DNA from 2 places in the Blautia sp. CGZ-1-C1 genome. Region 2 is predicted to be linked to the other one. Evidence: predicted binding sites of a transcription regulator. Region 2 holds the regulator's gene; the other holds the start of a gene.
The links. Region 2 encodes Rex, which represses fermentation and respiration genes when NADH is low (regulators of the CRP and FNR family bind a similar motif). Its sites were predicted from a motif close to ATTGTTAANTANTTAACAAT; they were not measured.
Positions count from the first base shown of each region.

Region 1 (14,928 bases), on a different contig from region 2:
GAAATTCTTCCAAACGGAACAATGATTGACAAGATCACTACTTATGACGAATACCTGGCAAGTGATGAAATGGCTAAGAAACGTCATGTATTCGAGATCAATGAGGAAGATGCTTCTGATAACTAATTTTGATATTTTATAACTATTCAGCAGTCTACTATCCCGCGAGGTATTTTGGCATGAACATGCCAAAATACGAGACATCAAGTCAAAATCCCATCGCCGAAGGCGATTTTTAATGGATTTTGACTCGTAACTGTGAAGGTACTGAACAGTTACGATATTTTATATAAATAGCTTTATCTAATAATATAAAACAGACAAGGTACATTCGTCCGCCTATTTGGGCTTCATATACCTTGTCTGTTTTTTGTATACTGAATTCTCACAACATATTGTTCTATGCAGTAATCTCAGCAAGTTTTCCACCTGTCACCTTCAGAAGATCTGTCAGCGGAACTTTCAGCGTCAGACCAATGCGTCCGCCACTGACATAGATTTCCTCAAAGTTTCCTGCTGAAGCATCAAATACTACCGGGTAAGGTTTCTTCATTCCCAGCGGGCTGCAGCCGCCTCGCACATACCCTGTGATCTTTGTGATATCCTTCACATGAATCATATCCACTGTTTTCTCACCGACAGCTTTCGCAGCCGCTTTACGGTCTACTTCTTTCTCAATCGGAACTACAAATACGAAATAACTGCCGCTCTTTCCTTCCATGACTAGAGTCTTGAAAGACTGATCATAAGGTGCGCCTATCTTATCCGCACTGTGAATTCCATCAATAAATTCATCACATTCATAAGAAAATGCCTCATACTTTACTTTCTGTCTGTCCAGCATTCTCATTGCATTTGTCTTAGCCTCTTTTGACATCTTATCACGCCTGTCCTTTCTGTCCTATGTCGTATTTTTTAATTTATTTACGAATCTGAAGCATATCTTCCAAAATACGGTAATAACCATCAATCGTCACAACTGCTTCATTCTCAGAAGTCTTTGTTCCCACACACCGGATCGTCACCTTGCCATGCTGTGGAGAAAATCCTTTATATTCAATCTGTGCCGTCTTATCTGTGACCATCATCGTGTCTCTTGCATCCTTTACATAATCCAGATACTCTTCCGCTATGTTATTGACCCACGCCTGGTAACATTTTTCCGGATCCGCGTCCTTGTCCACACCCAGGAGTTTCTTCATATTCTCATCTGCAAGGATCGTGGTATCTCCTGTCACCTTGTCAATCTTCATCTGCCACAGCCCCACGCCCGAAACAGACAAGATATTATGATTCAGTTTATTCTCCACAAGTTTATGAAGCATCGTTCTTGCGCCATTGTTATCCAGATTATGAAGCAACACCTGTTCAACCAGAAATGCTGTCTTGCAAAGTAATGCCAGCCTGTCCACAACCATTTCCGGATTATCTATACTTATAAATCCCAACAGTTGCTCTTCATGCCAGATTCCACATAACAGACAACTCTGCGCATCCTGTTTAAGGAAACCTTTATACAAAGTTTCATCAATCTCCTTCAAAGACTCTCTGTCTTTGATATAGATTACTTTGTTTTTCCGGATATAATCAAGCCATGGCTGTATCTTCGCCTGAGCCGTAACCTCGAGATAGCGTTCCTTATCCATTACACCCTGATCATGATAAGTCGCAACATCTTCCCACAACTCCAGGCTCTCGTCCAAAAGGAAAAGGGATGCTCTGTCAGCCTGATAATACTTTCCTGTAAAAGTCACCAGTTTTTCCAGAATTCCGTCGTCTTTCTCACCACTCTGCACAAGTTCATACATCTGTATGATTTTCTCCGCCACATAAAGATCCTGATTCAGTTTCTGATTAAGCGGTCCATCTTTTCCGTCTACAGGCAGTGCTGTGATTAGCCTTGCCTCTCGTTGATGCCATAGAATATTCTTCTCACTGACATACATCTTTCTTCCATAAAGATCATAGAACATTTTGCTGGTAATATTTACAACATCTTCTGAATTATTCATCGCACATTCTTCACACTGTTCTGCACGTCCGGTAAAAACCTGAAAGCATTTGCATCCGAGATAATTATAAATCCCCGTAATCTTCTTTGCCTCTGCATTCATGTAGAGAATTTCAAGATTCTCTTTATCCACCACATAAATGATAGATTTCAGGCTGTCCAGAATATTCTTATATTCGATACTCTCTGTAGAAGCAGACTCCGGTGTCCGGGCAGAAACCGGATGATCATGATAACGCTTGCGAAGTTCCGTAACAAATTTATTATAAGAGCCTTCTGTAGCCAGACAGGTACTTTCAAATTCATCAGCCGACATCGGTTTTCCAAAGAAATATCCCTGTATCAGTTCCGGAGAAAGTGTATCCAGACAACGCAGTTCCTCTTCTTCCTCAACGCCCTCACAGCAGACACGAATCTGTGCTTCCTGTGTAAGTTCCAGCATATTACTGAGTAATCTGTAATTATAAGAGCTCTTATGTATCTGTCTTACAAAACACCGGTCAATCTTAACCTCATCTACCTCCAGCCCTTTCAGATAACTCAGCGAAGAATATCCTGTTCCAAAGTCATCAATAGAAATCTGCATTCCTTTTTCTTTCCAATAGTAGAACATACTGTTGAAATAATTATAGTCCTGCAGCTGCATACTCTCCGTAACTTCCAGAGTAATCGCATTTCCCGGAAGCTTTGCCTCTTTTGCTGCATTAATCACATTCTGGACAATCGATTTATCTTTCAGCTGAATATAGGAAATATTTATACTGATATTAAAATCGCCATATTTCTTACGCCAGAGTGCGCACTGTGCAAACGCCTGCCTCATTACCCATTTCCCGACAGGAATAATCAGTTCTGTCTGTTCCAGCAGCGGAATAAACACAACCGGAGACATGAAGCCACGTTGCTTTGAATGATATCGAAGCAGCGCCTCTGCTCCTTTCTGGCGATATCCATTCGATGTCACCTGCAACTGATAATATAATTCAAAGCCTTCAAAATTATTACGGATACTCTCTCTTAACTCTTTCAGGAGTTCCATTCTGGACGCATTCTCCTTATAATCATCTGAAGAAAAGAACGAAAGTCTGTTTTTTCCATTCTTCTTTGACTGCATCAGCGCGTTCTCAGCATAGCTGACAAGTGCGCTCATATCTTTCTCATTTTCATTATATGGATAGCATACTGCTCCACCTGAAAATTCGCACATGGATTCTGTCCGTTTCTGAAGACGTTCAAAGAAATCCACTGTTTCTCTCTTACTGCATCCTGCCAGATCCACGCCAAAATGATCGCCATCCATTCTGTAGACACTGCTTTTCTCATTCTTGATTTCTTCCAGAACCTCAGCAACCGTCTTTAACACCTGATTACCATAATCACGTCCCATACACTGATTGATCTCGCGGAAATCATCAATACCCAGAATGAGCATATGACCTCTTTTACCCTTGGCTATCCCCTTTTCGACATTCTCCAGCATTTTATTATAATTCATAAGTCCCGTCAGCATATCTACCTTCTCTGACAGAACCCTTCTGGACAGACATCCTATCATCAATGGCTGCTCTTTACCACCTTCATTGAGAACATTTCCCCGACAGTTAACCCAGAACTTTTTCCCATGTTTATCCACGTACCGGAAGTTTAAGTCCATCCGTTCATCCGTACCTCTTGTCACATGACGAATCGCCCGCTCAACTTTTGGCATATCATTCCTGTATACAATATCTTTGATAATCTCCAGTTTATATGCAAAAATATCATCCGGAACTCCATCTTTATACTCCTGTCCGATCAGAACAGTGAGCTGTCTGGAAAAGTATACGATATCTCGCTCCATATCCCATAAAAGAAACGTATCATTTGTAGATTCGTTCAAAAATAAAAGCATCTTATAGTAGTCCTGTGCACGATTATTCACTTTTTCTCCTGATACATTTGTCATTCTCACTTCTGCGTAGATTTTTACGATCTGTAAAGTCTACACTTGTCCCCTTCTTTCTTCACATTCGTTACAATTTTACTATTATTTTTCTCTTTCATCTATTTCATAAATGTTGCTGAGCATTCTATTCTCAGCAACTCCCGGATAACATCATCATTACTGTTCATTCCGTTCCAGAGCAACGTATTATTTTCTCTCTCTGTTACGCATCTTCTCAGAATATTCTGTTCTGTTTTCGCCTTGCGGCCGATATCCCTGCATATCAGAATTCTGTGGCATTCTCTGATCTTGTGTATTGTATTCATCCTGAGCAGCATACTCTTCATCTGAAACCGGTTTATTAATTGCAAACTGAATCAGCATTCCCAGAACTGCAAATCCCACACTCATTCCCAGTCCATACGGAATATCCTCCAGATTTCCAAGTTTTGCCAGAGAAACACCTGACATTACACCTCCGATCAGACTGGTTGCAACAATCAGAACCTCCCGGCAATATTTCACCGCCATAGAACCAAGTGCTACACCAATAAGAATACATGCAAAAAATGACGCAGAACTGGTCGGATGAAGGAAATAAATACTAAGAGCCCAGCCTATTCCTGCTGCAAGTATAAACACACCCGCCTTATAAATCAAAAATGCGATTACCGCAAACACAACACCTGTTGCCAAAGCTGCGATCAGCATCGTGGATTTCTCCTGCATTCCCATTGTATGTACAACAATAAGCGCCAGTCCCGCACCTACAAAGAAACCTCCGATCATCATCCAAAAGCGGAGCAAGCGGTATCCAAACACGCAATTCAGGATTCCAAATACAAGTATCACTGCAAAAATCGCCATCGTAAAACGATTCACAAAATCAGAATCCAGAAGATTTCCGGTTATATTCACAACCCCATTAAATACATCTGTCATATCACCCATACTTTAATCACTCCTTTTTCTCTCACTCGCATATTCTTAGTCAGTCAAACAAGTCCCCACCCACTGCTTATTGCTCTTCGCAACCTCCGCAGGGGACTTACTTGATTTGGTTAAAACATAAAATACAGCGTCTTCATATTGTCAATTATACCGTAATGATAGGAAATCTGTGATAACCCGTGTACTTCCATATAATATCTCGCAATATCCTGAATCCGATTACTATCAATCAGATCCATATACGCTTCATCAAAGGCTTCCTGGCCACTAAACTTAAACCGCACCACAGCCGCATCACTGTCAATACGCAGCTTACACAACTCATATACGCTGTCCCAGTCATAACTGTCAAAGCAAGCTCCGTTTCTCACATAGAAATTCATATCCGTAGCCGTACACGCCGGAACTGCAAACTCATCAGATGCCGTATAATTCATCTCGTACTCCTGAGGAAACGGACAAAGATAATCATAAATCGTCGTCCTATGCTCTGCCAGTACTGTGGCATCACCCTCCAGAAAGTCCGGCTGGTCACCATTTGTAGCATCTACATAATAATACTGTCCATTCAGCTGAACAATATTCCATGCATGTCCCTGATCACTGTTTGCAGCATCTCCCTCCACATAAATACATGGAACATTCAGCCGCTCCAGCAGATACTGAACCGCACCTGCATAACCTGCGCACACTGCCTGCTTTTTCCAGAAAGTTCCCGCAATGCTCTGATCATCATCAGAAACCACATAATCGGTATTGTCTATGATATACGTGTAAACCGTCATTACCTTGGTATAGTCATCTGCACCTTCTGGAATCTGCGCCAGAACTTCCTGATATGCATTCTCCATAGCCTGCGAAATCTCCTGCCGCTCATCCTCTGTATAAGTATATCCCGGAGAAAACTGGCAGTAATCCCTGCCTGTATAAGTTGTTTTATATACCTTCTCACGATTATGTACCCAGAACACCTCTGGATGATCCTTAAGCACTGCATGATACACTCTGTCTATCTCGTCATCTCCGGAAAGAGACAGGTAAAACTTCTCTTCAAAATTCCTGATACCCTCCAGAATCTCGCGATAGCCTCTCTGCTCATCCTCGTTAAGAAGTCCAAAATAATATTCCTGATGTCCTTCATCTGACTGTGTCACCTGCTGTTTTCTAAGCGTCCTTACCTCCACTGGCTCTCTCAGAGTTCTCTCTCCGGTCACACCAATACCTGCTAATAACACAATCACAAGCACAATAAGAATCAGTCGCAATGCAGAAAATCTTTTTTTGTTCATTCAATAATCCTTCTCTTGTCATTCCTCTGATATTCTTTTCCCTTATCGGGTATCAGATTATTGTTTTATTCTGTTTTTGTTCGGTTTGGTTCTGTTTCGTTAGATTTAAAATTATTTTTCCAGTCTGTTTTTCTATTATAGACCAGAACACTATTGATTGTAAACCTGTAAAATCTCTTTTTTTAATCTCTTTTTTGTTGCTCATTTTTTTATTTCACTGACCATTTTTTCAAATAAATATTGCATCTTTTTTCCTGAGGGCTACACTTAAGAATAAGTGATCTGCTGTTGACTGTGATATCCAAATGACAGCCACCTAAATGACATTGACAAGTGAACAATAACAATTGTTCCTTCTTGCAAGATAAACATTGCATCTTTTCAGCTAAAGAGATACACTAAACAATAAGTATAACTGTTCTGCATTCCATCAGATAACAGGAAGTCAGACAGACATATACAGTAGCATATTGAGGGAGGGTATTGTAATAAATGAGCATCAAAATACCTATAGAAACTTCTGCCAGACATCTGCATATCTCGCAGGAAGATTTTGAAAAATTATTCGGAGAAGGAAGCAAACCACATTTTATCAAAGAATTAAGCCAGCCCGGACAATATCTTTGCCAGGAACGAGTGACTGTCAAAGGACCGAAAGGTACTTTCGAAAACATGGCACTTCTCGGTCCTTTCCGCAGCGACACGCAGGTAGAAATGTCCCTTACAGACACCAGAAAACTGGGGATTCCAAGCGTGATACGCCAGTCCGGTGATATCGAAGGAACTCCCGGCTGTATTTTATCCGGTCCATGCGGGGATATCGAAATTCCCAGAGGTGTCATCGTAGCCAAACGCCACATCCACATGACTCCGGATGAAGCACTTGCCCTGCATATCAAAGACAACGACGAAGTCTTCGTCCTGACTAAAAGCTATGGACGCGCACTTATTTACGCAGATGTAGTAGTCAGAGTCCACAGAAATTATCACCTGGCAATGCACGTTGACACCGATGAAGCCAACGCATTCAACAGTGATACAGAACCTTACGGCGTGATCGTCAGGTTCTTTGACAGCAACTTCAACACAGATAAGTGGATAGAAGACGAACTGTCAGGAATACGCAGGTAAAATCCAATTCATCCTGCTTTTCACCAATCTGTATTCCACGTTTTTCGCCAATCTTTTCATACCCCTCTAGTATAGCGTTTTGTTGACAATCCATGTATGAAAGGGTACACTTTCATTATCAGAAATAAATGAATGGAGGGCATAGAGATGAAGATACTTCTGATCAACGGAAGCCCAAAAGGCAAAAGGAGTAATTCATTAAAGCTTGCATACAGCTTTATTAAGGGATTGGAAAACGGATGTACGAGTAATAAAGAAGAGTTATCTGTTGATGAACTGCATATAGCTTCAATGAAGATAGGTGCGTGTAAGGGATGCTTTGCATGCTGGCAGAAAACACCCGGGAGATGCTGTATAAATGATGATATGCAAACAGTCATTAAAAAACTGATTCGTGCTGATCTAATTTTATGGTCTTTTCCACTGTACTATTTTAATGTTCCTGGTATGTTAAAGAATTTGATTGATCGTCAGCTTCCTATGAGTCTTCCTTTTATGAGTTCAAGGCAGGACGGATACGGAAGCGGCAGTCATGATGCCAGATATGATATGGAAGGCAAGAGACACGTATTAATCTCTACCTGTGGCTTTTATTCTGCAGACGAAAATTATGACAGTGTATTGCGGATGTTTGACCATTTCCTTGGCAGGGGAAATTATACGACCATTTTTTGCGGTCAGGGAGAATTGTTTCGTGTAAAGGAATTGTCAGTGAGAACAAATGAATATCTTGCTGCAGTAAAATGTGCGGGCTCTGAATATTCAATGACAGGAGCAATATCAAAAGAAACAGATGCTTTACTCCATACACTTTTATATCCCAGAGATGTATTTGAAAAAATGGCAGATGCCAGCTGGGGTATTAACAAAACGACCGGAGAGAAAGAACCTGAGGATCTTATATTTACCCGGCAAATGGCCGCTCTTTACAATAAAGACGCCTATGACGGAAAAGAACGCGTACTTGAGATACATTTTACCGATTTGGATCATACGTATCAGATTCGACTTAACAAGACCGGAAGCCAGATTTTTACAGATGGAAGCCTTTCTCCAACTACTCGCATTGATACACCTTTTTCTGTATGGTCAGCTATTTCTCGTGGAGAAATTGGTGGCGCAGAGGCATTGGGGAAACAGATGTATACGGTATCCGGTGATTTCTCCTTGATGATCAATTGGGATAAATTCTTTGGAAGCACATCTACAGTCAAAAATCCTGAGAAAAAATCTCCAAACATGATTGAGAAGAAAAATCCTTCTATGATGACAATGCTTATACCATGGATTGCCTTTTGGATTGCTGTTTCTATTGCTCCTAAAGTGGGGGCTTTGATAACTCTTATCGTAGTGGCAGGTATACCGTTTATTATGAGAAATCATGAATTTGTGATCTGGGATCAACTCTCTATGATAGCCGTTGCTGTACTTTCCGCAGCAGCAAATGTAACCGGGAATGGCGATATTCCTACAAATATAGGATATCTTGTGTTTGGATTGTTCTGGCTGCTTTCATGCCTGACAAAAGAACCTTTATGCGCTGCTTATGTAAAATACAATTATGGTGGTGAAAGTGCACATCAAAACCCTCTCTTCATGAAGACAAATTATATTCTTGCAGCAGCATGGGGATTGTTATATGTACTGACAGCAGTCTGGACCTTTCTGCTCAGAAGAGCCGGGTTTGGAAATCTGCTTATCATTGTAAACAATTTAGTTCCAATCTTGATGGGATTTTTTACAATGTGGTTCGAAAAATGGTATCCCGCAAAGATGGCAAGAGGCAAGAGAAAAGAAGAAAGCTCTGTACCGTAAAAACATCATAAAGAAAAAAGCCACAGGCTGGGCGGGCTCCAGTCTGTGGCGGGGGGGGCGCCCCCGCCTGGTATCCTATAAGCCGGCTTTACACAGCTTTGCGTAAACGCCATCTTTATCCATCAGTTCCTGATGTGTTCCCTCTTCTGCAATTCCATCCTCTGTAAGGACAAGGATTCTTCTGGCATTGCGAATTGTAGAAAGTCTGTGAGCAATTACAAAAGTAGTTCTGTCCTTTGCAAGACGCTCCAGCGATTCCTGAACCACCTTCTCACTCTCATTATCCAGCGCAGATGTTGCCTCATCAAAAATCAGAATAGGCGGATTCTTCAGAAAAGCTCTGGCAATGGAAAGACGCTGTTTCTGTCCTCCAGAGAGCTTCACTCCACGCTGTCCAATATCTGTACCATAATTATCCGGCATTTCCATAATAAAATCATGAGCATTTGCCAGCTTAGCCGCCCTGATAACATCCTCGTCTGTAGCATCCGGACGTCCATAGCGAATATTTTCCATAATATTTCCGGCAAACAGATACACATCCTGCTGCACGATTCCTATGTGATCACGCAGATCCTTCAGTTTAATCTTACGGATATCTTTTCCATCCAGATAGATTGCTCCTGATGACACATCATAAAATCTGGGGATCAGACTGCAAAGAGTAGTCTTTCCGGCGCCTGAGGTACCTACAAGAGCAACATAATCACCAGACTTTACTTCCAGATTCACATTAGAAAGCACCTTCTCATTATGGTCTTCATAATGGAATGATACATTCTCAAAACGAATATCTCCATCCACATGTTCCAGAGGCACAGCATCCGGTGCATCTTCAATATCCGGTACAATGGACATCATTTCCAGGAAACGGTCATAACCGCTGTAACCATTCTGGAACTGTTCAGTGAAATTCACCAGCTTCGTAACGGGCTCAGTAAAATTATTGATATACAAAAGAAATGTCACAAGGTCTGTAGCGCTTAAATTTCCAGATGCCAGGAACACAGCACCGGAAACAAGTGCTGTTACCGTGATCAATGTAGTAAAGGCATCCATTCCTGCATGATAGCCTGCCATATAGCGGTAAGTCACACGCTTAGAATCCACGAAACGCTCATTTCCTTTACGGAACTTCTCAATCTCACGCTTCTCATTTCCAAAGGATTTTACCACCCTGATTCCGGAAAGGCTATCCTCAATCTGACTATTGATCTCACCCATGCGCACACGATTCTCTTTAAATGCACTTTTCATTTTCTTATTGTAGATCAGCGCGTAGATCAACATGATGATCACAACAGCAAAACACAGCAACGCCATCTGCGGCTTTACATTCAAGAGAATGATCAGCGCTCCGAACAGCTTGATCACGGAGATCAGAATATCCTCCGGTCCATGATGAAGAAGCTCTGTAATGTCAAAAAGGTCACTTGTAATACGGGAAAGCAGCTGTCCTACCTTCTGGTTATCGTAGAATGCAAAAGAAAGCTTCTGATAATGGCTGAAGATCTCATTTCGCATATCGTGCTCAATATAAGCACCCATCATGTGACCATAATAGGTGATAAAATAGCGGCTTCCTAGCTGCACCAGGATCAGCAGCAGCATTCCCACACCTATTTTCAGAATGATAGTCTTAGCCTCCACCGCTGATAACTCGCTTACCGAATTCATAATATAGCGGACCATCAATGGAATAACAAGGGTAACTGCCGCCCCTAGAAATGCAAAAAACAGATCTGCAAAAAATAATCCCCTATATGGTTTGTAATAGCCAGCAAGCATCTTCAGCTTGCCAGGCTGTTTTTTCTCTTGTTTCATGTGATTCTCCTCCGCTTTTACTGCTATATTTTTATTAGCCAGCAGCAAAAATTTTTATACAGAATTTATTATAAACCGACTGGGAGTGTTTTGTCAAAATGCTTCTGCAAATATTTTCTCCAGTAAAATCCCATTTCCTTATCTGTTTCCTTGCATTAGTGATATATCGTTACCTTGAAAGAAACCTGGAAAATGCCTTCAGCTGCGAAACAATCTTGGATAAATTAAGAACGATGAATTTCGCCGATATACAAGAGCAAGGTTTTATTCCACTTTACACACGAGACAAGCTAACCGATGCATTGCACACTGTTTGCGGCTTTGAAACGGATTATAAATTTATCACCAAAAGGCAGATGAAAAACATTCAGAAAAAAAGTAAGGGCCGGAAATAAAATACTATATTCCAAAACGACACACCAAATCGCCGAACCCCAGTAAAATCAAGAGGTACAGCGATTTTTTTGTTTCGTAACTGTCAAAGACAGGATTTTAGTGTAGCAAATGATGGCCGACGTGTCAACCAGGGAATGAAGAAAGCCACAGGCTGGGTGGGTACCAGTCTGTGGCCTTAATCGCTGCTTTTTGCTTTTTTATTTTGCAAAAGTAATTCATTACATAATCTTGCGGAACAGATCTTTCAGATCTTCTACACTTGCATCTTTTGGATTTCCTGGTGCGCATGCGTCTGCGTGTGCGGATTCTGCCAGGAACTGAAGATCTTCTTCTTTGATTGCTTCCAGTTTAGTCGGGATTCCTACATCAACAGAAAGCTTCTTAACAGCCTCGATTGCTGCTTTTCTGTACTCATCCTGAGACATTTCATCTACATCTTTGACACCCATTGCTCTGGCAATCTCACGATATTTCTCGCCTGTGCATTCCTGATTGTATTCCATAACAATCGGAAGCATCATTGCACATGCAACACCGTGTGGTGTATCATAAACAGCGCCAAGTGTATGAGCCATGGAATGAGCAATTCCAAGACCTACGTTAGAGAATCCCATACCTGCAATGTACTGGCCAAGAGCCATTCCTTCACGACCTTCTTTTGTGTTTTCAACAGCACCGCGGAGAGATTTTGAGATCAGCTCAATTGCTTTTAAATGGAACATATCTGTCATTTCCCATGCAGCTTTTGTTGTATACCCTTCGATTGCATGAGTCAGAGCATCCATACCTGTAGAAGCTGTCAGTCCTTTTGGCATAGAAGACATCATTTCAGGATCAATGATTGCGATGATCGGCATATCATGTGGGTCAACACATACGAATTTACGTTTTCTTTCTACATCTGTGATAACGTAATTGATTGTTACCTCTGCTGCTGTACCTGCTGTTGTGGGAACTGCAATAATCGGTACGCAAGGTTTCTTGGTAGGAGCTGTACCTTCCAGACTTCTTACATCTTCGAATTCAGGGTTTGCAATGATGATACCGATTGCTTTGGAAGTATCCATGGAAGAGCCGCCGCCGATTGCAATCAGATAATCTGCATCTGAATCCTTGAATGCCTGAACACCGTGCTGTACGTTCTCAATTGTAGGGTTCGGTTTGATGTCTGAATACAGTTCATATGCAAGTCCGTTTTTCTCAAGAATATCTGTAACTTTGCTTGTTACATGGAATTTTACAAGGTCAGGGTCAGAGCAAACGAAAGCTTTCTTAAAGCCATGTGCTTTTGCTTCGTTTGCGATTTCCTCGATTGCACCTGCTCCGTGATAAGATGTCTGATTTAAGTTAATTCTGTTTGCCATAATGATTTCCATTCCTTTCAGTATTTTACATTTTGATATTCTTTACAGATAAGTTTCCGCAACGCTCATCTTTGTTATTATTCTAACAATGTAAATTCAAAAAAGAAAGTTACACTTTCGCTCAAATGTAACTTTCTCACTAAGTTTGTGCAATAAATACGAAAATAATTAGGTAAAATTGTGCACTAATCTGTTATGTTTATGACAATATTTCCAGTTCTTCAAACAACTGGGAGAGTTTCCCAGGCATCCCATCAACTAAAATTTTCGCCAGTCCCTCCGGTGCACATTCCAATTCCCCCAGCACCCATTTTACAGTCATATAAATAGAACTCTGGCAGTACATTTCCAGAATACAATGTATGGTCTCATCCGGAATTTTTCCTGTTTTCTCACGGATCAGATTTTCATAGAAAGCCAGGATCAGTTCAAAATCATGCTGGCGCAGACTGTTCTGGCTGTCATATTTAAAGGCCGCTGCAAAGAAAATGTGCTCTTCCTGAATATATGTAAACTTCTTTACCAGTGCATCATAAACTGTTTTTCCCATTCCCATATGCTTAAAGGATTTTGCCAGAAGTTTATCAAAATACCAGTTGATCAGATCAAATTTATCCATGAAATTCCGGTAAAAAGTCTGCCTGGTAAGGACACAGTTTTCTGTAATCTGTTTTACCGTAATGTTGTCTACAGTTGTTGTCTTCATACATTCTTTCATCGACTGCGCAAGACGATATTTTGTTTTTTCCCCTTTAACATTTTCTGCTGTCAGTTCCATAGGTTTTCCTTTCACAGGTAATTTTGTTTATTATAGTCTTTTGTATTTTGTCACAGTCAATGCCAGGCATACAAGCACCACTACAAACCGTGCTATTTTCCAACAATATAAATATGTATTATTATACCACTTGCTCATCATACAGTACAATAATAATATTTTCATTTCATACCCCCTCTGGTTCTGTTGACAATCCACATATGAAAGGGTACACTTTCATTATCAGAAAATAAAGGAATGGAGGGCATAGAGATGAAGATACTTTGGATTGTTCTGGCTGCTTTCATGCCTGACAAAAGAACCTTTATGCGCTGCTTATGTAAAATACAATTATGGTGGTGAAAGTGCATATCAAAACCCTCTCTTCATGAAGACAAATTATATTCTTGCAGCGGCATGGGGATTGTTATATGTACTGACAGCAGTCTGGACCTTTCTGCTCAGAAAAGCCGGGTTTGGAAATCTGCTTATCATTGTAAACAATTTAATTCCAATCTTGATGGGATTTTTTACAATGTGGTTTGCGACAGGGGATGCGACCCCGCCAGGCCGACACTCCCGATTTCAGGCTGCGGCTGTCTATGATGGCATGATAAAAACGGATTCTCTGTGGAAATGCGGCAATATACTTTGCTTTATCATTCTTATCCGGCTCCAGGTCATAGATAGATACATCCTCTGACGCATCTATCTCAGCGCTGTCATCACTTTCTACATAAACATCCAGCCGGGCTCCCCTCAGATCCGTATTCAATCCCCCATAGGATTTCTGTGCGATCACTTTCAGATTCCGAAACTCCTTGTTAAACAATAGTTTCAGGATCTTTCGTGTAAACCTCTCTCCCATTTCAGGATATGTCATCATGGCATTGAAGAGAAAATCATCCAGCAGGTTTAACTCTTCCAGTTTTTTTCTTTCATTCTGCATCTGCATGCTCCTTTCCTTATGATGGAGGAAACAGCATCGTTTCTGCAGAATTTATATGTGCCGTTGTACTGTTTCCACCATATTTATTTTCGCTTCATATGTGGAATCAGATTAACCGAACGGCCTTAGAACTTTCCCAGATATGTAATTTCAGTGTAGCAAATGATGGCCGGCGTGTCAACCAGGGAATGAAGAAAGCCACAGGCTGGATGGGTGCCAGTCTGTGACTCAGTTAGATTTTATACTTTCTTTAGAGAACTTTTAAGACAAATTTCGTTTCTTTATTTTCCCGACAGGGGGTGCAACCCCAACCGGCTCGACTTACCCAGTTAAAACAGCAGACAGATATAAAAAGGTTCCGCAGTAACATTCGGTTAATGATACTGCGGAACCAATTTTAATACGTTTCAGCCATCCATTCTTTAATTGTTTTTTCCGTTTCACCAAGGATTCTTGCTATTCTCTCTACGGATTCACCTTCCTGCGCAAGCGAAATGGCTATGCTTTTTGCCTTTCT
Region 1 covers NZ_JBWLUT010000067.1:1,114-16,041, reverse strand. Annotated here, with positions in the region: partial or broken gene AC058W_RS05065 (ABC-F family ATP-binding cassette domain-containing protein) at 1-126, shown strand, start outside; gene ybaK (Cys-tRNA(Pro) deacylase) at 401-877, opposite strand; gene AC058W_RS05055 (bifunctional diguanylate cyclase/phosphodiesterase) at 921-3,956, opposite strand; gene AC058W_RS05050 (TMEM198/TM7SF3 family protein) at 4,143-4,886, opposite strand; gene AC058W_RS05045 (transglutaminase domain-containing protein) at 4,997-6,175, opposite strand; gene pduL (phosphate propanoyltransferase) at 6,668-7,306, shown strand; gene AC058W_RS05035 (flavodoxin family protein) at 7,454-9,121, shown strand; gene AC058W_RS05030 (ABC transporter ATP-binding protein) at 9,197-10,945, opposite strand; partial or broken gene AC058W_RS05025 (IS1634 family transposase) at 11,071-11,340, shown strand; gene fucO (lactaldehyde reductase) at 11,560-12,705, opposite strand; gene AC058W_RS05015 (TetR/AcrR family transcriptional regulator) at 12,905-13,483, opposite strand; gene AC058W_RS05010 (hypothetical protein) at 13,968-14,411, opposite strand; gene AC058W_RS05005 (hypothetical protein) at 14,809-14,928, opposite strand, start outside.
Region 1: fucO (lactaldehyde reductase) is a predicted target of Rex. The motif match lies at 12,776-12,795, and genes of this name have one in related genera.

Region 2 (6,000 bases):
CACTGCCAGCTGTTGCCATTCCTGCGTTTCCGGAAATATTCAGATACCTCTCTTCTGACGCACCTGACACTACAGTACATGCATCTTTCAAAACACAGACTGCTTTTGTTTCCTTTGCATAATCAAATGCTGTCTGAACCAGACAATCCTGAATATCACCAATACTTTTTCCACACAGGCGGCTCATCTCGCCAATATGCGGCGTGACGATCACATTCTCTCCGATAAACCTCTTCCAGTCCTCATGAAGTGCCAGAAGATTCAATCCATCTGCATCCAGAACAACTGATTTTCCACACATAGCAGCTCTTGACAGAAACCACTGAGCACGCTCTCTGCTCTGTGCACTTGCTCCCAGCCCCGGTCCGATCACCAGCACATCACACCATTCCAGCATTCTCTCATTTTTACTCTCATCAAAATCACAGGTTATCATTGCCTCCGGCAGAAGTGTCTGTAATGGAACACGATTTGCCTCCACGGTCTGGATCTTCACCATGCCCGCCGAACACTTTAGTGCAGCTGCAGCACTTAAATATGCTGCACCGCACATTCCTTCAGAACCTGCAACCAAAAGTACCTTACCGAAAGTTCCCTTATTCCCATAGGGAAGTCTGTCCGGAAGCATTTTCAAGTCTTCTCCTTCCAGGTAATTCATTCGGATTTTCTTATCAGGCATTGAATAAATCCCAATATCCGCCACAATGATCTCCCCACCATACATACGCCCCGGATAGAAACACAGGCCTCTCTTTCGAAAAGCAAATGTAACCGTAAGATTGGCCCGGAAAGCGATTCCTTTCTCGAATCCTGTGTCTGCATCAATCCCGGAAGGAATATCCACCGCAACTTTAAACGCAGATGCCTGATTTAATTCGCTGATAAGTTCTCCGTATTTTCCCTCTATCGGTCTGCTGAGTCCAACTCCAAAAATGGCATCTACTATAGTAGTATATTCATTCAGAATCAGGTTATGCACCCGTGGAGTATGATAATACTCTGCTGTGCGAAGCTGACTGGAAGTTTCTTTTGTCATTTTCTCTTCGTTTCCAACAATATAATACCACGTTTTAAATCCGTGTAAATGGAGTAATCTGGCAATTGCCAGTCCGTCTCCTCCGTTATTCCCGGTTCCGCAGACCACCAGGATTTTCTCTTTATCCTTCGTATTCACCCGCTTTATGATTTCTGTAACAGTCTGTAATGCAGCACGCTCCATTAATACCAGCGAAGGAATTCCGGCTTTCTCAATCGTATTTGCATCCAGCGCCTTCATTTCTGCCGCAGTCACAACTCCTCTCATCTGTTCACCTCCCCGTATGTTCCCGTATTTCATCAAATATTTAATTTGTTCCACCACGTAATTTTATACAGAATAAATTTCTCAGCCATTCTGGCCAGACGGATATTTTAAATCCACTTTCATTTTATAGTTGTGAATAAGCCAAATCATCCTGCTAAATTCAGAAAAGCTGTGATCAGATGACCACAGCCTTGTGTTCCACATCATGTTCTACTCGCCTTCGTGCTCTTTCCTGTATTCACTCAGGTTATAGGACAGAGTCATAAGGCTCTCTGAAAGATGTACATTCTCAACCATTACATCCTCCGGAGCATCCAGATCAATGTGTGCAAAGTTCCAGATTGCCTTAATTCCATTATCAATTAAAATCTTCGCCATCTCTTTGGCTTTATTCTTCGGAAGAGTCAAAATAGCAATCTCTACCTCATTCTCCTTCAGAAACAATGGAAGATCACTTAACATCTGTATCTCGATTCCGCGCACCGCAATTCCCTCAAGTACAGGATTTACATCAAAAATACCAACCAGTTTAAAACCACGTTTTTCGAAGTCCACATAATTGGCCAGAGCCTGTCCCAGATTACCGGCACCAAGAATAATCATCGGATGTACTGTATCCAGTCCAAGGATCTTGCCGATCTCTGTGTATAAATAACGTACATTATAGCCATAACCCTGCTGACCAAAACCGCCGAAATTATTTAAGTCCTGACGAATCTGGGAAGCTGTCACATGCATCTTTTTGCTGAGATCATTGGAAGATATACGCTCAACATTCTCCTCCATCAGCTCACCGAGGTAGCGATAATAACGTGGCAGACGTTTAATCACCGCTTTTGAAATTTCTTTAGCTTCCACAAATTTTCCCTCCTTAACTTGTCTATGTCAATTATACCCAGATGTTATTTTATTGTCAAACTAATTCTGTACTTTTTCACCAACTAATTCTGCATTTTTTATCAATTTACGTCAGAAACTATCTTATAAAACGGTATTTTCTATTTTTTATCTATAACTTTCTATCATTTCCGGCAGTCTGGAACAAATTGGGATTGCACTACTAAGCAACGAATATCTTTGTAGAAATAGATAAATTCATTTAAAATACTTTCAAAAACAACTTTTTTCGATTATAATAGTACGCGGACAAATTATAAATGGAGGAATTCTTATGATTTTATCATGTCAGAATATCTGTAAATCTTTTGGCGAAAAAGTCATCCTTCAAGACGCCAGTTTCCATATAGAAGACCGTGAAAAAGCAGCTCTGATTGGCAATAATGGTGCCGGTAAAACTACCCTGCTGCGTATCATCATGCACGAGCTCTCACCTGATTCGGGAAACGTAGTCCTTGCCAAAGATAAAAATATCGGATATCTCGCCCAGTACCAGGATATCCATGGACACCACACGATTTATGAGGAGCTGATTTCTACCAAGCAGCACATCATTGATATGGAGAATCGCCTGCGTTCTCTGGAACAGGAGATGAAAACAACCACAGGTGATGCTCTGGACAGTCTGATGAATACTTATACGAGACTGAGCCACCAGTTTGAATTGGAAAACGGATACGCATACAAAAGCGAGATCATGGGCGTATTAAAAGGTCTTGGCTTTACCGAAGATGATTTCGAACGCCAGATTGAAACTCTCTCCGGAGGTCAGAAAACACGTGTTGCTCTCGGTAAACTGCTTCTCTCCAGCCCGGATATCCTTCTGCTGGATGAGCCTACCAACCACCTTGATATGGAGAGTATTTCCTGGCTGGAAACTTATCTGCTCAACTATCCGGGAGCTGTATTTATTGTATCCCATGACCGTTATTTTCTTGACAAGGTAGTCACTAAGGTAGTGGAAATTGAAGCCGGCACTATGCGTATGTACAGTGGAAATTACTCCGCCTATGCACTCAAAAAAGCACAGCTTCGTGACGCGCAGTATAAAGCTTATCTTAACCAGCAGCGTGATATCAAACATCAGGAGGCTGTTATTGCCAAACTGAAATCCTTTAACCGTGAGAAGTCAATTAAGCGCGCGGAGAGCCGTGAAAAAATGCTGGATAAGATTCAGCGTATCGATAAGCCACAGGAAATCCAGAACCAGATGCGAATCTCACTGGAACCAAGATTTATCAGCGGAAACGACGTTCTCACTGTAGAGAACCTTTCCAAATCTTTCCCAGGGCAGACACTGTTCAGCGATATCTCTTTTGAGATCAAACGTGGAGAACGTGTAGCTCTGATTGGTAATAACGGAACCGGTAAGACTACCATGTTAAAGATCATCAATGGACTGATTGATGCAGACGGCGGCAGATTCAGTCTTGGTTCTAAAGTTCAGATTGGCTATTACGATCAGGAACATCACGTACTGCATATGGAGAAAACTATCTTTGAAGAAATTTCTGATGCTTATCCTACTCTTACAGAAACAGAGATTCGAAATATGCTCGCTGCTTTCCTGTTCACAGGAGACGATGTATTTAAGCTCATCTCTGCCCTCTCCGGTGGAGAAAGAGGCCGTGTATCTCTCGCCAAGCTGATGCTTTCAGAGGCAAACTTTCTGATTCTCGATGAGCCTACCAACCATCTTGATATCGCATCCAAGGAAATCCTGGAAGAGGCATTAAACAGCTATACCGGAACCGTGTTCTATGTCTCCCACGATCGATATTTCATCAATCAGACAGCTACCAGAATTCTGGATCTGACTAACCAGGCAGTCGTAAATTATATCGGAGACTATGATTATTATCTGGAAAAGAAAGAAGAACTGACTGAAAAATATGCACCCGCTGCCGCCCAGGCAATCGCAGAAGCCAAACAGGCATCTGACAATAAACTCTCCTGGCAACAACAGAAAGAAGAACAGGCACGCCAAAAGAAAACGCGAAAATGAATTGAAAAAAGTTGAAGCCCGCATTGAAGAACTTGAAACAAGAGACAAAAAAATCGACGAAAACATGGTTCTCCCGGATATCTGCACCAACGTAGCAGAATGTGCAAAACTCAGCAAAGAGAAGGCCGCAATTACCGAAGAACTTGAGGGATTATATGAAAAATGGGAAGAACTTGCATAATGCAGGTTCCTCCCATTTTTATTATATATCTTATAAAATACGATCTATCAGTTTTGAGACATAATCATTTACAAATTATAAAATCTCATCCAGCTTTTCTCTGATTGCAAGAATAAATTCCTTACTATTCAGCGCGGTTACATTCTCAAGAGAAGTAATCAATGCAAGGTCTTTTGTCATCTTACCGCTCTCGATCGTCTCCAAAGTAGCTTTCTCAAGCTTGTCTGCGAATTCCATCAGATCTTTATTGCCGTCTAATTCGCCTCTTTTTCTCAGTGCACCAGTCCATGCAAAAATTGTTGCCACAGAGTTTGTGGAGGTCTCTTCGCCCTTCAGATGACGATAATAGTGTCTCTGTACAGTTCCGTGAGCAGCCTCATATTCATAATAACCCTGAGGGGATACCAGAACAGATGTCATCATAGCCAGCGAACCAAACGCAGAAGAAACCATATCACTCATAACATCACCATCATAGTTCTTGCACGCCCAGATAAATCCACCTTCCGCTTTCATAACGCGGGCTACAATATCATCGATCAGACTGTAGAAGTATTCAATGCCTGCTGCCTCGAATTTATCCTTGAATTCATTCTCATAGATCGTTGCAAAAATTTCTTTGAAACGTCCGTCATAAATCTTGGAAATCGTATCCTTGCCGCCAAGCCACAGATTCTGTTTCGTATCAAGCGCATAATTAAAGCAACATCTTGCAAAACTTGTGATAGAATTATCCAGATTGTGCATACCCTGAAGAACCCCCGGACCTTCATAGTGATGAATCAATTCTTTTCTCTGTTGTCCGTCAGCACCTTCAAATACCAGATAAGCATCTCCTGGTCCATCAATGTACATCTCTGTATTCTTATACACATCACCGTATGCATGACGTGCGATCGTGATCGGTTTCTTCCAGTTCTTAACACATGGCTCGATACCCTTTACAACAATCGGAGCACGAAATACGGTTCCATCAAGAATCGCACGAATCGTTCCATTCGGGCTTTTGTACATTTTCTTTAAAGGTGTACTCTTCCATTCTCGCCTTATTCGGAGTAATCGTTGCACACTTAACTGCAACGCCGTATTTCTTGGTAGCTTCTGCTGCGTCAACAGTTACCTGGTCATCAGTTTCATTTCTGTATTCCAGGCCAAGATCATAATACTCAGTATTCAAATCAATATATGGGAGAATAAGTTCATCTTTAATAATCTTCCAGAGAATTCTGGTCATCTCATCTCCATCCATTTCCACAAGTGGTGTCTGCATCTGAATTTTTTTCATGTTAGTCCTCCTCTTTGGCTTTGATAATTTTACTGTTCACTGTGTGTCCAGCACCTTTGATAATCAATTAACTATCATAATAGCCGAAATCCGACCATTCGTCAATGCTTTTGTATGGTAAAGTGGTATTTCTGCAATTGTACAATTAATTCATACTGATCGCATAAGATGTCCCAAATCCAATTCTCCCCAACCCTGCTGATTTTTAGGCAGTCCCAGATCTCTGGCACATTCTTTTAATTTCATCTTAATCTGAACATTTGTCAGCTCCGGATTTTTTTCTAACATCAGTGCTGCCGCGCCGGAAACCAGAGGTGTGGACATGGATG
Region 2 covers NZ_JBWLUT010000028.1:487-6,486, forward strand. Annotated here, with positions in the region: gene AC058W_RS01590 (NAD(P)H-hydrate dehydratase) at 1-1,303, opposite strand, end outside; gene AC058W_RS01595 (redox-sensing transcriptional repressor Rex) at 1,514-2,161, opposite strand; partial or broken gene abc-f (ribosomal protection-like ABC-F family protein) at 2,475-4,386, shown strand; partial or broken gene AC058W_RS01605 (NADP-dependent isocitrate dehydrogenase) at 4,462-5,671, opposite strand; partial or broken gene AC058W_RS01610 (S8 family serine peptidase) at 5,822-6,000, opposite strand, start outside.